DNA from 2 places in the Luteococcus peritonei genome. Region 2 is predicted to be linked to the other one. Evidence: riboswitches for the same ligand, from Rfam matches in the RefSeq annotation. Region 2 holds a riboswitch; the other holds the start of a gene.
What was found. Region 2 has a riboswitch for FMN ahead of ribD (bifunctional diaminohydroxyphosphoribosylaminopyrimidine deaminase/5-amino-6-(5-phosphoribosylamino)uracil reductase RibD). Riboswitches for the same ligand answer to the same signal wherever they lie in the genome.

Region 1 (7,108 bases), on a different contig from region 2:
GCCGCCATGCTGCACCCGGTGGGTCTGGGGCGTTTCAGCCAGGTCTACCCGGACCGCGTCTTCGACGTCGGCATCGCCGAGCAGCACGCCGTCACCTCGGCCGCCGGCCTGGCCGCGGGCGGGCTGCACCCCGTCGTGGCGGTCTACTCCACCTTCCTGAACCGCGCCTTCGACCAGATGCTGATGGACGTGGCCATGCACCGTCAGGGCGTCACCTTCTGCCTGGACCGTGCCGGCGTCACGGGACCGGACGGCGCCAGCCACAACGGCATGTGGGACGTGGGCATCTGCGGCCTCGTGCCCGGCCTGCGGCTGTCCAGCCCCCGTGACCGGCAGCGCATGGAGGAGGCGCTGGAGACCGCACTGGGCGTCGACGACGCCCCCACCGTGGTGCGCTGGTCCAAGGAGAAGCTGCCCGACCCGATCGAGGCGCTACGCCACACCGAGGGCATGGACCTGGTGGCCTACGACGAGCAGGCGGAGGTGCTGCTGGTGGGCCACGGACAGTTCGTGGGCCTGGCGCTCGAGGTGGCCGCGCTGCTGGACAAGCAGGGCGTGCGCGCCACCGTCGTCGACCCGCTGTGGTCGCTGCCGGTGAACCCCGCCCTGGTGGACATGGCCGCCCGCCACCAGCTGGTGGTCAACATCGAGGACTCGATGGTGGCCGGCGGCGTGGGTGCCCGCCTCTCGCACGAGATGCGACGGGTGCGGGTGGACACCCCGCTGATGTGCTTCGGCATCCCGCAGCGCTTCCTGGACCACGCCAGCCGTGGCCAGGTGTTGGCCGAGTGCGGCCTCACCGGGCCGGACATCGCCCGAGAGGTGCTGGGCTGCTGGCTCTCGCAGCAGGCGGGACAGCCCGCCGAGCAGCACCAGGCCTGAGCTCTCAGTCCTGCTGGTCGGCCAGCAGCTCGGTGAGCACCGGCACCAGGAAGCCGCGCTGCCAGGCCCGGGCCCCCAGTTCGGCCAGCCGGGCGTCGACGCCGGCCTCGTCGAGCGGGCTGGGCGGAGTGAAGGCGATCCGACGCAGGGTGTCGGGGCTCACCAGGTTCTCCGGCGGCATGCCCAGCTCCTCGGCCATCTCCTGGGTGCGGGGGCGCACGCGGTTCCAGCGGGCGAAGGCCTCGGGATGGCGGCGTTCCCAGCTGCGCGGCGGGGGAGGACCGTCCGGCGTCACGTGCATCGAGGGGTACTGCTTGGGTCCCATCTGCTCGACGCGGGCCAGCGCCTGCAGCCAGTTGTTCTCGTACTGGCGGGCGGTGCGGCGCTTGAAGCCGTTGACGGCGCGCAGCTCGTCCTTGGTGGGCACGTGGGCGGGTCGGGTGGAGGCGGCGCGGGCGGCCAGCTCACAGATCGCGGCGTCCTGCACCAGCCGTCCAGGGGCCTTGTCCAGCTTGACGGCCAGCTCGTCGCGCACGGTCCACAGCTCGCGCACCACGGCCAGCGCCAGCGGGGTGCGCACCTGGTGCATGCCATTGGTGCGGCGCCAGCGCTCGGGGCGGGGCGCCACCTCGTCGGTGCAGTGCTGCACCAGGTGGGCGAACTCCTGGCGGGCCCAGTCCAGCTTGCCCGCAGCCTCGAGCTCGTCGGCCATCTGGTTGCGCAGCTCCACCAGCAGCTCCACGTCGAGGGCGGCGTAGTTCAGCCACTCCTCGGGCAGCGGGCGGCGCGACCAGTCGGCGGCCGAGTGCTCCTTGAGCAGCCGGACCCCGAAGTACTGCTCGATCATCGCGCCCAGGCCCACCCGCGGCAGGCCGAGCAGACGCCCGGCGAGCTCGGTGTCGAAGACGGTGCGCGGCACCATGCCGGCCTCCACCAGGCAGGGCAGGTCCTGGGAGGCGGCGTGGATGATCCACTCGGCGTCGGCCAGGGCCTCGCCGAAGCCGCCCAGCTGGGCCACCTGCTGGCCCTGCTCGAAGGCAGTGGGGTCGACGATGAAGCTGCCAGCACCCTCACGGCGGAACTGGAAGAGGTAGGCCTTGGCGGAGTAGCGGAAACCCTGCGCCCGCTCGGCGTCCACCGCCAGCGGACCGCTGCCGGCCACCAGCGCGGCCTGGGCCGCGGCCAAGGCCTCGGGGCTGTCCACCACCACCGGCAGGCCGTCGCGGGGACGGTCCAGCACCGGCAGCTCGACGGTCTCCTGCGAGTCCTCCTGCGGTACCGTCGTCCCGCTCATCGGGTGCGCCCCTGGCGCGAGCCCAGCATCACGATGCCCTGCGGCAGGCTGGGCAGCCCGGCCGTCATGCACAGCAGGTCCTGCCAGGCGGCCAGGTGCGGGGTCAGACCGGTGGGGCCGTCGATCACCGGGGTCCAGGAGGCGCGGATCTCCACCTCGGCACGGTCCGGCTCGTCCTGCATGCCGCCGAAGCACCGGCTGGAGACGGCGGTCACCGTGCCGGAGGCGGCCAGGTAGTCGGCCCCGTGGTCGGCCAGGGCATCGGTGAGCCAGGACCAGCCCACCTCGGCCAGCAGCGGATCGGTGACCATCTCCAGGTCCACCTCGGCACGCGCGAAGGTGACACAGCGGTGGGTTCCCTGCCAGGCCTCGTTCCCGGCGGGATCGTGCAGCAGCACCAGCCGGCCGTTGCCGACATCCTCGCCGCCGCTCACCACGTCCGCGGCCACCGCCACCGAATGGGGGGCGATGCGTTGCGGGGAAGGAATCTGCTCGATCTCCACCTCGGGACGCCAGGTGAATCCCTCCAGCTCCCGGGTCAGGGCACCAAAGTCTGCATCGGCATCGGGCGGAAAGGGTGAGCTCACAGCCACGAGGTTATGCAACGGGCGCTCCACAACGGGAGAGACTCGCCGCAGTGTGACCCCTTGGACCGGGTGTGGGAAGATCGAACCCGTGACCGCACCCGTAGACCCGACCCCGTCGTCCATGCCGGCCCTGGTGGCCGCGGCCCGAGGCCGGCAGGGCACCCGGCTGCCCGTCTGGTTCATGCGTCAGGCCGGCCGTTCCTTGCCGGAGTACCGCGAGCTGCGCGTCGGCACCCGGATGCTCGACGCCTGCAGCGATCCCGGGATGATCCACGAGATCACCATGCAGCCGGTGCGCCGGCATCGGGTGGACGCGGCCATCTTCTTCTCCGACATCGTGCTGCCGCTCAAGGCCATGGGCGTCGACCTCGACATCGTGGCCGGCACCGGACCGGTGATCGCCCGCCCGGTGCGCACCCGCGCCGACCTGGACCAGCTCGGCGAACTGGACCCCTCACAGGTGGGCTTCGTCACCGAGGCGATCACCAGCCTGGTGGGCGAGCTGGGTGCCACGCCGCTGATCGGCTTCGCCGGCGCACCCTTCACCCTGGCCAGCTACATGGTCGAGGGCGGCCCCAGCAAGGACCACGCGCTCACCAAGTCCATGATGGCCGGCGATCCCGAGCTGTGGGACGAGCTGTGCCGCCGGCTGGCGCAGGTCTCGCGCACCTTCCTGCAGGTCCAGGTCGACGCCGGGGCCCAGGCGGTGCAGCTCTTCGACTCCTGGGCCGGCGCGCTGGCGGAAGAGGACTACCGGGCCCGCGTGCTGCCGCACAGCCAGGCGGTGCTGGGTGGCCTGGAGCGCGAGGTGCCACGGATCCACTTCGGCGTCGGCACCGCCGAGCTGCTGCCCGCGATGGCCGAGGCCGGCACCGAGGTGGTGGGCGTCGACTGGCGCACCCCGCTGGACGTCGCAAGCCGTCGCATCGGGCCCGGGCACGCCGTGCAGGGCAACCTGGACCCGGCCCTGCTGCTGGCGCCCTGGGAGGTGCTGGCGGAGCGCCTGCGCGAGGTGATCCGTCGCGGCGCCGTCGCCCCGGGCCACATCGTCAACCTGGGCCATGGCGTGCCCCCCAGCACCGACCCCGACGTGCTGACCCGCATCGTCGAGCTGGTCCACACCGAGGGCCCGGCACTGCGCGCCGAGGCCGGACACACCGACTGACACCCATCCCGATCCGAGGAGAGAAGAGCATGACAGCAAGCCCCCAGAGCGACCCGCAGGCCGGCATCGACGCCGAGGTCATCAACTCCGACATCAACTACACGATGTACTCGGTCTTCGCGCGCACCAGCGCGGTCTCCGAGACCGCCGCCGCCGACGCGCTGGCCGCCATCGAGCAGGCCACCGAGGGCAAGGGCCTGGTGATCCGGGGCTGGTACGACGTGGCCGGTTTCCGTGCCGACGCCGACCTGATGGTCTGGTGGCACGCCCCGAGCTCCGAGACCCTGCAGGACGCCTACCTCGCGCTGCGCGCCACCGAGCTGGGGGAGAGCCTGGTGCCGGTCTGGTCCCAGGTGGGCCTGCACCGCGCCGCCGAGTTCAACCGCGCCCACATCCCGGCCTTCCTGGCCGGCGAGAAGGCACTGGGCAACATCTGCGTGTACCCCTTCGTTCGCTCCACCGAGTGGTACCTGCTGCCCGACGAGGAGCGCAAGCAGATGCTGCGCGAGCACGGCATGATGGCCGCCCCCTACCCGGACGTGCGGGCCAACACGGTGGCCTCCTTCGCCCTGGGTGACTACGAGTGGCTGCTGAGCTTCGAGTGCGACGAGCTGCACCGCATCCTGGACCTGATGCGCGACCTGCGGGCCGCCGCCGCGCGTCGCCACATGCGCGAGGAGCAGCCCTTCTTCACCGGCCGTCGCCGCGAGCTGTCCGAGATCGTCGCCTCCTGGGGCACCGCCTCCCAGGCCGGCTGCGGCTGCTGCTGACAGCTGTCGGCACCACCCCGGCCACCACGAGCGCCGACGTCATCACGACGTCGGCGCTCGTGCCTATACTGGCCCTTGCTACGTGCTCCGGGGTCGGTGAAAATCCGAGCCGGCGGTGACAGTCCGCGACCCAGATCGAGGCAGCTCGAGATGGTTGATCCGGTGGAATTCCGGGACCGACGGTGAAAGTCCGGATGGGAGGAAGCACGGCGCCTGGCGACGCCCCACGAGTGCGTCCCGGGCCGCCTGCCGACATGCCGTCACCCCGCTCGCGCAGCGCAGCGGAAAGGAATCATGGCACCGGTGACCCAGCCCACCAGCAGGGCGATCTCCACACGCGCGATCATCGCGCCGCTGCTGCTCGCCCTGGTGCTGCTCGCCGCCTGGCAGCTCCTGGTCCAGCTCACCGACTGGCCCGGCTATGTGCTGCCCTCGCCGGGCACCGTGCTGCGACGCCTGGTCAGTGACCTGGCCGGGCCCACGCTGTGGCAGCACCTGGGCCTGACACTGCTGGAGGCGCTGGGAGGCTGCCTGGTCGGCTGTCTGGTGGGCCTGCCGCTCGCGGTGGCCATCCACGAGTCCCGCTGGTTCTCGGCCGCCGTCAACCCCTTCCTGGGCGCCACCCAGGCCGTCCCGGCCATCGCCCTGGCGCCGTTGCTGGTGCTCTGGGTGGGTTATGGGCTGGTGCCGGTCATGCTGCTGTGCGCCGTGATGGTCTTCTTCCCGATCCTGGTCTCCACGCTGGTGGGTCTGCGCCACGTCGACCCCGAGGTGGTCGACGCCTCTCGTGTCGACGGGGCGGGACGCTGGGCCCAGCTGTGCTTCATCGAGGGGCCGCTGGCGCTGCCCAACAGCCTCGCCGGGCTGCGCAATGGCTTCACACTGAGCATCACCGGCGCGGTGGTGGGGGAGATGGTGATGGGCGGCAAGGGCCTGGGCCAGGTGCTGACCGTGCAGCGCGAGGCCATCGACACCGCCGGCATGTTCTCCACCATCATCGTGCTCTGCGCCGTCGCCTCCCTGCTCTACTCCCTGATTCGTCTGGTCGAGCGGCGTTCCCGCGTGGTCAACGCCCAGCGACGCGAGTCCTGATCCCCACGAAAGGTTGACCCCCATGACCCAGCTCTCCCGCCGTGGCCTGGTCGCCGGCGCCCTCGGTGCGCTGGCCCTGTCCGGATGCAATGGCACCGCCGTGCGCCAGGCCGAGCAGTCCGCCAGCCCCAAGGTCTCCACCCCGGGCGCGGGTCTGCCGGCCTGCACCATCGGCCTGACCTACATCCCCAACATCCAGTTCGCGCCCTTCTACTGGGCGCAGGAGAAGGGCCTGTTCACCCGGCGCGGTGCCCGGGTCACGCTACGCCACCACGGCGCCGACGAGGGACTGTTCACCGCGCTCACCTCCGGCCAGGAGGACTTCGTGATCGCCGGCGGCGACGAGGTGGTCCAGGCCAATGCCGAGGGGATGGACCTGGTCACGGTGGCCGGCTACTACCAGCGCTACCCGATCGTGATGATCGTGCGCGAGGACTCCCCGATCACCTCGCTGGCGCAGCTCAAGGGCCGCACTGTCGGCATCCCGGGGGAGTACGGCGAGAGCTGGTTCGGCCTGCAGGTGGCGCTGCGCACCGCCGGCCTGGCGCGCACCGACCTGACCATCCAGTCCATCGGCTACACCCAGCAGGCGGCCCTGGCCACCCGCAAGGTGGACGCCATCGTCGGCTTCAGCAACAACGACGTGGTGCAGTTCGCGACCAACGGTGTGGCGGTCCGCCAGATCCCGCTCGCCGACGAGATCCCACTGGTGAGCTCCTCCATCGTCACCACCCGGGCCACCCTGGAGTCGCAGCCTGAGCTCGTGGAGCAGGTCTGCCGCGGCATCGTCGAGTCCGTGCAGGGGGTGGTCGCGGACCCGCAGGCGGCGATCACCACCAGCATCGCCCACATCCCGGGCCTGGACGCCGCCACCGCCCAGAAGAATGCGCTGACCACCCTGAAGGCGACGATCCCGCTGTGGAAGGGCGAGCAGGAGGTGCCCGAGCTGAAGCTGTCGGCCGACCGATTCGTCGAGATGGCCGACTTCATGCACCAGGCGGGGCTGATCAGCAGGAAGGTGGACGGCTCGAGGGCCGTCGACGCCTCGGTGCTGGCGTGAGCCCCTCCGGGCCGGCCGCACCGGCCCGGGGGGAGCGTGCTCAGGCTGCTCAGGTCTGGTCCGCGGGCTCCAGGGTCAGGCAGACCGAGTTGATGCAGTAGCGCAGATCGGTGGGGGTGTCATAGCCCTCGCCCTCGAAGACATGGCCCAGGTGCGACTCGCAGGCGGCGCAGCGCACCTCGATGCGGGGACGGCCCGGGATCGAGTCATCACGGACATAGCTGACCCGCTCCTCGGCCAGCGGCGCGAAGAAGCTGG
Region 2 (7,108 bases):
CAGCTGATCAAGGACACCACCGGTGTGGACCTGTCCGACATGATCAGCCGCCGCACCGAGGACCAGCTCCCCGGTCAGCAGGACCATGCCCGGGCCTGAGTCCGACCGGGCCTGACCGTCCGGCCGCACGAGCCATCTCGCGCGGGCCGCCTCCCATCGGAGGCGGCCCGCGCGTCGTCTGCGGGTCCGCTCCCCGGGTCCTAGGCTGGCGGCGTGCCCCAGAACGGACCCCGCCCGACGTCGGGCGATGCGCAGCTGCGACTGACCCAGCGCGGCAAGGTGGTGCTCGCCGCTACCGTCGTCCTGGCCCTGCTGCTGCTCTTCTCGCTGCTGCGATCCTGCGGCGCCGACGAGCCGGACGCGGCGGTGCCCGCGGCCGAGGCCAGCACGACACCGGCCCAGACCCTCGCACCCGCGACCTCTGCGTCCAGTTCTGCGACGCCATCGTCAGCGGGAGCCCCCTCGTCGTCGGGAGCCTCCTCCTCATCGAGCGCTTCGCCCAGCCGGACCCCGAGCATGGCTGGCATCGTCACGAGCAAGGACAGGGGCAGCCGTGAGTGGCGGACGGCCTCGCTCGACGTGCCCACAACCCATGCGGGCAGGGCGAGGCCGCACCGCTACGTGGTGAAGCTGGAGACCAACCTGGACCTGGACGTCACCGAGGTGGCGCGGCAGGTGGAGCGGGTGCTCGACGACGAGCGCAGCTGGGTGGGCACCACCGGCAACTCCTTCAGCCTGGTCTCCGACGAGTCCACGGCCGACCTGACCATCTTCCTGGCCAGCCCGGACACCACCGACGCCATGTGCAAGCCGCTCGACGTCCGCACGACGTGGAGCTGCCAGAACGGCAAGCGGGTCATCCTCAATGCCGACCGATGGCGCTACCGCACTCCCACCTGGCAGCAGGCGGGCAGTGACGAGTACCGCGCCTACATGGTCAACCACGAGGTGGGCCACTACATCGGCCTGGGCCACGTCGGCTGTCCGGCCTCCGGCAGCGTCGCCCCGGTGATGATGCAGCAGAGCATCCGGCTGGACGGCTGCACCATCAATGCCTGGCCCTCGCAGTCCAAGGGCCGCTAGTCCCGTTCCCCGAACCACCCGCCCGGCGGCCCGGTCACGTGGCATGCTGGCCGCAACGTGTTCCGGGGTCGGTGCAAGTCCGAACCGGCGGTGAGAGTCCGCGACCCGTGCGCAGCCAGCGCACGGTTGACCTGGTGGAATTCCAGGACCGACGGTGAAAGTCCGGATGGGAGGAAACACGTGGGGTCGTCCATGGGCGACCCCTGCGACGGCGCGTCCCTGCGCCCGCGGCTGCTGCCGTGGGGTGAGGGGCCGGTGCCCGACTGCCAGGTCGGTGCATGCCGCGCGCGCCCCGGTGCACGTCGAGGACGACGACCGGAGGCCCGATGCACCAGCCAACCATCCCGCACCAGACCGACCATGCCCTGATGGCGATGGCCCTGGAGCTCGCGCGCCAGGGCCCCGAGGCCGATCCCAATCCCCGGGTGGGGTGCGTGCTGGCCACCCCCGACGGGGAGGTGGTGGGGCGTGGTTGGCACCGGGGAGCCGGCACGGCCCACGCCGAGGTGGTGGCCCTGCAGCAGGCCGGGGCGGCGGCGCGGGGCGCCACCGCCTACGTCACCCTGGAACCCTGCGACCACACCGGCCGTACCGGGCCCTGCAGTCACGCCCTTGTCGCCGCCGGCATCTCCCGCGTGGTGCACGCCCAGCACGACCCCAATCCGGTGGCCGCCGGCGGTGCTGAGCGGCTGCGTCGGGCGGGACTGGTGGTGGAGGGCGGCCTGCTGGCTGATCGGGCCCATGCCCTGAACCGCACCTGGACCCACCTCGCCCGCCACGGCAGGCCCTTCGTGACCTGGAAGTTCGCCGCCACGCTGGACGGGCGCAGTGCGGCGGCCGACGGCAGCAGCCAGTGGATCACCGGTGCGGCGTTGCGGGCGCGCGTCGGTGAGCTGCGCTCCCGCTGCGGTGCGGTCGTGGTGGGCAGCGGCACCCTGCAGCGCGACGACCCGCGGCTGACCGCCCGTGACGCGGCCGGAGAGCTGCTGCAGCACCAGCCGTTGCGAGCGGTGATGGGCCTGGCCGAGGTGCCCGGGCAGGCCCGGGTGCGCGGCGCGGACGGCCGCTTCCGCCACCTGGCCACCCGAGATCCCCAGCAGGCTCTCACCGCCCTGGCCGCCGAGGGGGTGCACCACGTCTGGCTGGAGGGAGGGCCCCGACTGGCGGCCGCCTTCTGGCGCGCCGGGCTGGTGGACGAGGTGCTGGCCTGCCTGGCGCCGGTCCTGCTGGGCGCCGGGACCGCGGCCGTCGCGGACCTGGGCATCGCCGGTATCGAGCAGGCTGCCCGGCTGCGGTTGGAGCGGGTGGAGCAGGTGGAGCAGGACCTGTTGCTGGTGCTGCGGCCCCGGGCTGACGGCGATCCAGCGCCACCGGAGGCGCCGCGGGACGGCACGAAGCACGACGAGAAGACGACGGACCACACGCCAGGGCTGCCGACGGGGCAGCGAACCAAGGAGGACTGATGTTCACGGGAATCGTGGAGGAGAAGGGCCGGGTGCTGGAGGTACGCCCCGGCGAACAGAGCATGGTGATGAGGATCAGCGGGCCGCAAGTGGTGGCCGATGCCGCCCCCGGCGAGTCGATCAGCTGCAACGGGGTCTGCCTCACCGTCGTCGAGCACGACGGTCAGAGCTTCGCCGTCGACGTGATGGCCGAGACCCTGGCGCGCTCCAGCCTGGGGCGGCTGCAGGAGGGCTCGCCGCTCAACCTGGAACGGGCGCTGCGCGCCGACGCGCGGCTGGGCGGCCATGTCGTCCAGGGCCACGTCGACGCCACCGGCGTCGTGCTGGAGCGGCGCCCCGGTGACCGCTGGGAGGTGGTGCGGATCAGCCTGCCCGAATCCCTGTCCGGATTCGTGGTGGAGAAGGGATCCATTGCGGTCGACGGCGTCTCGCTCACCGTCTCCGCGGTGGGTGGGGACTGGTTCGAGGTCTCGTTGATCCCCACCACGCTGGAGGTGACCACGCTGGGCGACAGTCCGGTGGGCACGGTGGTGAACCTGGAGGCCGACGTGATGGCCAAGTACCTGGCCGCCCAGCTCGACGCGCTACTGGCCGGCCTCGAGGCTCGCCTGGCGCAGCTGGAGGCGAACCGATGAGCAGCATCGAGCAGGCCTTGGCGGCACTGCGTGACGGGCGTCCGGTGCTGGTGCTGGACGACGACGACCGCGAGAACGAGGGCGACGTGGTGCTGGCCGCCGAGACGCTGACCGAGCAGGCGGTGGCCTGGACGGTGCGGCACAGCTCCGGCTACCTGTGCGCCCCGATGCCGCAGGACTGGGCCGACCGGCTGGAGCTGCCCCTGATGGTGCCCGACTCCACCGACCGGCTGCGCACCGCCTACACCGTCACCGTGGATGCCGCCCGCGGCACCAGCACCGGGATCAGCGCCCACGACCGGGCGCTGACCGCGCGGCTGCTGGCCGACCCGGAGGCCGGTCCGCAGGACTTCACCCGGCCCGGCCACGTCGTCCCGCTGCGGGCCCACGACGGGGGAGTGCTGGTGCGCCGGGGCCACACCGAGGCCTGCGTCGACCTGTGCCGGCTGGCCGGCTTGGCGCCGGTGGGCGTGATCGCCGAACTGGTGCGCGACGACGGGGCGATGATGCGGGCCCCCGAGGTGCACGAGCTGGCCCGCCGTGAGCAGCTGCCGGTGGTCACCATCGAGCAGCTCGCCAGGTGGCGGCAGGTGCACGACCGGGTGGCCGAGGTGGCCCGCACCGTGGTGCCCACCCGGCACGGCGACTTCGCCGCCGTCGGCTTCCGGGACCTGCTCACCGGTGCGGAGCACGTCGCCCTGGTCAGTCCGCACGGGCTCGGCGAGCAGAGCCTGGTGCGGGTGCACTCGGAATGCCTCACCGGTGACGCGCTGGGCTCGACGCGCTGCGACTGCGGCGCCCAGCTGGAGGCCGCCCAGCAGATGCTGGCCGAGCAGCCCGGCGTGCTGGTCTACCTGCGCGGCCATGAGGGGCGCGGTGTCGGTCTGCTGGACAAGCTGCGCGCCTATGCCTGCCAGGACGAGGGCAGCGACACCGTCGACGCCCAGACCGAGCTGGGCCTGCCCGTGGATGCCCGCGAGTACGGCGCCGCGGCCGCGGTGCTCCACGCCCTGGGCGTGGGCCCGATCACCCTGCTCAGCAACAATCCCGACAAGGCCGAGGCGCTGCGCCGGGCCGGCTTGCAGGTGGCCGGGGTGCAGGGCGTCGTGGTGGGCGTCACCCCGCAGAATCTGGCCTACCTGGCCACCAAGCGCGACCGGATGGGTCACCAGCTCCCGGCGCGCATCGGCACCGGGCAGGGGTCCTGTGACCCTGTGGACCAGGGCCCGCACCACCCGACCCAGCATGACCAGACACAGCACGACCAGACCGAGCAGATCCAGGAGGAGACGGCATGAGCGCAAGCGGAGCACCGACGATCGAGGTGCAGGCCCCGGGCCTGCGAGTGGCGGTGGTGGCCGCCAGCTGGCACACCACGGTGATGGACGGCCTGGTGGACGGCGCCCTGCGTGGCCTGGCCGACTGCGGCGTGACCCAGGTGGAGCTGGTGCGCGTGCCCGGCACCTTCGAACTGGCCGGGGCCTGCAGCGCGCTGGCCGACCGCTTCGACGCGCTGGTGGCGCTGGGCGTGGTGATCCGTGGCGGCACCCCGCACTTCGACTACGTCTGCCAGGGCGCCACCCTCGGGCTCACCGAGGTGGCGGTGCGCACCGGGCGTCCGGTCGGCTTCGGGGTGCTCACCTGCGACGACGAGCAGCAGGCACTGGACCGCGCCGGGCTGCCCGGATCGTCGGAGGACAAGGGCCACGAGGCCGCCCTGGCGGCCGTCGCCACCGCCGTCGCCCTGGACCGAGTGCCCTGAGGACACCGGCCCGCAACGCCACGAGGCCACGATCCGTGCTGGATCGTGGCCTCGTGCTTGTGTCTTGTGCGGTCTCTCGTGGCCGTGCCTCAGTGGCGGCTCACAGGGCGGCCGCGATGGCGTCGCCCACCTCGCTGGTGGAGCGCTTGCCGGTGCGGGCCGCGATGTCGGCCTCGACGGCCTGCTCGATGCGTCGCGCGTCCTGCTCCCGGCCCAGGTGGTCGAGCAGCAGCGCCATCGAACTGATCGCGGCGGTCGGGTCCGCGATGCCCTGCCCGGCGATGTCGGGCGCGGAGCCGTGGACCGGCTCGAACATGCTCGGGTACTCCCGCGAAGGGTTGATGTTGGCGCTGGCGGCCAGGCCGATGCCACCGGTCACGGCAGCCGCCTCGTCGGTGAGGATGTCGCCGAACAGGTTGTCGGTGACGATCACGTCGAAGCGCTGCGGGTTGGTGACCAGCATGATGGTGGCCGCATCGATGTGCAGGTAGTCGGTCTCCACACCGGGGAAGTCGGCGCCGACCTCCTCGACGATGCGGCGCCACAGGCCACCGGCGTTGACCAGCACGTTGTGCTTGTGCACCAGGGTGAGCTTGTTGCGACGGCGGGTGGCGCGCTCGAAGGCGTCGCGGACCACGCGTTCCACACCGTAGGCGGTGTTCACGCTGACCTCGGTGGCGATCTCCTGCGGCGTGCCGACGCGCACCGCGCCACCGTTGCCGCAGTAGAGGCCCTCGGTGCCCTCGCGCACCACCACGAAGTCGATCGGGCCCTGGTCGGTGACCGCGGCCGAGAGCGGGGTGGAGGTGTTCGGGTAGAACTTGCTGGGCCGCAGGTTCACGGCGTGGTCCAGCGCGAAGCGCAGCTTGAGCAGCAGGCCGCGCTCCAGCAGGCCCGAAGGAATCTGGGTGGAACCGGGCGCTGCGCCCACCGCGCCGAGGACGATGGCGTCGACGCCCTTGAGCTCGTCGAGCACGGAGTCGGGCAGCACCTCGCCGGTGCGCAGCCAGCGCTCGGCGCCCAGGTCGTAGTCCACGAAGCTGAAGGCCTGCTCGCCGGCGGCGGCCTTGAGCACCTTCAGCGCCTCTGCCGTCACCTCGGGGCCGATGCCGTCGCCGCCGATGACGGCGATGGTGGGGGTCTGTGCGTCAGTCATGGCCTCGAGGCTAGTGGAGCGCCCACAGCCCGGAAGCGCGGTCTCAGCAAGGGACGGTCGTAGTAGTTTCAGCCCATGGCCTTCGACTTCGCAGCAGCCCCCGACATCGCGCCCGCCGACCAGTCCCACCTGGACGAGGTCTTCGCGAACCCCGGCTTCGGGAACCACTTCACCGACCACATGGTGCTGGCCACCTGGACCGTGGAGCAGGGCTGGCACGACGCGAAGCTGGTGGCCTACGCCCCGATGAGCTTCGACCCGGCCAGTGCCGTCTTCCACTACGCCCAGGAGATCTTCGAGGGGCTCAAGGCCTACCGTCGCGCCGACGGCTCGGTCTGGCTCTTCCGCCCCGAGGCCAATGCCGCGCGCTTCGTCTCCTCGGCCGAGCGGCTGGCGCTCCCGGTGCTGGGCGAGGAGGACTTCGTGGCCAGCGTCGAGGCCCTGGTCCGCGCCGACGAGCGCTGGGTGCCCGGCGGACACGAGCAGAGCCTGTACCTGCGGCCCTTCATGATCGCCAACGAGAACTTCCTGGGCGTGCGCGACGCCCACACAGCCACCTTCTGCATCATCGCCTCCCCGGTGGGTGCCTACTTCTCCGGCGGCGTGAGCCGGGTGGACATCTGGGTGAGCCGCACCTCCTCGCGCGCCGGGGCGGGCGGCACCGGCGCGGCCAAGTGCGGCGGCAACTATGCCGCCAGCCTGCAGGCCACCCGTGAGGCCTATGCCAACGGCTGCAGCCAGGTGCTCTTCCTGGACTCCACCGACCACAGCCACATCGACGAGCTGGGCGGCATGAACTTCTTCGTGGTCACCGCCGACGGTCAGCTCGTCACCCCGACGCTGACCGGCTCGATCCTGCCCGGCGTCACCCGCGACTCCATCCTCAAGCTCGCCCCGCAGCTGGGCCTGGAGCCGGTGGAGCGTCGCATCACTCTGGACGAGCTGCTGGCCGGGATCGCCGACGGCAGCGTCACCGAGGCCTTCGCGTGCGGCACCGCGGCTGTCGTCA

Region 1: it holds a riboswitch for FMN, as region 2 does, so the genes downstream of both, ABD073_RS11360 (ABC transporter permease) here and ribD (bifunctional diaminohydroxyphosphoribosylaminopyrimidine deaminase/5-amino-6-(5-phosphoribosylamino)uracil reductase RibD) in region 2, are expected to answer to the same signal.

Annotation. Positions count from the first base shown of each region.
Region 1 is NZ_BAAAIX010000027.1:66,503-73,610, reverse strand. It holds gene dxs (1-deoxy-D-xylulose-5-phosphate synthase) at 1-882, shown strand, start outside; gene ABD073_RS11380 (HRDC domain-containing protein) at 887-2,176, opposite strand; gene ABD073_RS11375 (DUF3000 domain-containing protein) at 2,173-2,763, opposite strand; gene hemE (uroporphyrinogen decarboxylase) at 2,885-3,928, shown strand; gene hemQ (hydrogen peroxide-dependent heme synthase) at 3,958-4,698, shown strand; FMN riboswitch at 4,778-4,909, shown strand; gene ABD073_RS11360 (ABC transporter permease) at 4,993-5,790, shown strand; gene ABD073_RS11355 (ABC transporter substrate-binding protein) at 5,813-6,850, shown strand; gene msrB (peptide-methionine (R)-S-oxide reductase MsrB) at 6,900-7,108, opposite strand, start outside.
Region 2 is NZ_BAAAIX010000028.1:41,029-48,136, forward strand. It holds gene ABD073_RS11900 (flotillin family protein) at 1-99, shown strand, start outside; gene ABD073_RS11905 (DUF3152 domain-containing protein) at 214-1,083, shown strand; FMN riboswitch at 1,137-1,267, shown strand; gene ribD (bifunctional diaminohydroxyphosphoribosylaminopyrimidine deaminase/5-amino-6-(5-phosphoribosylamino)uracil reductase RibD) at 1,410-2,546, shown strand; gene ABD073_RS11915 (riboflavin synthase) at 2,546-3,181, shown strand; gene ribB (3,4-dihydroxy-2-butanone-4-phosphate synthase) at 3,178-4,479, shown strand; gene ribH (6,7-dimethyl-8-ribityllumazine synthase) at 4,476-4,943, shown strand; gene ABD073_RS11930 (3-isopropylmalate dehydrogenase) at 5,044-6,099, opposite strand; gene ABD073_RS11935 (branched-chain amino acid aminotransferase) at 6,175-7,108, shown strand, end outside.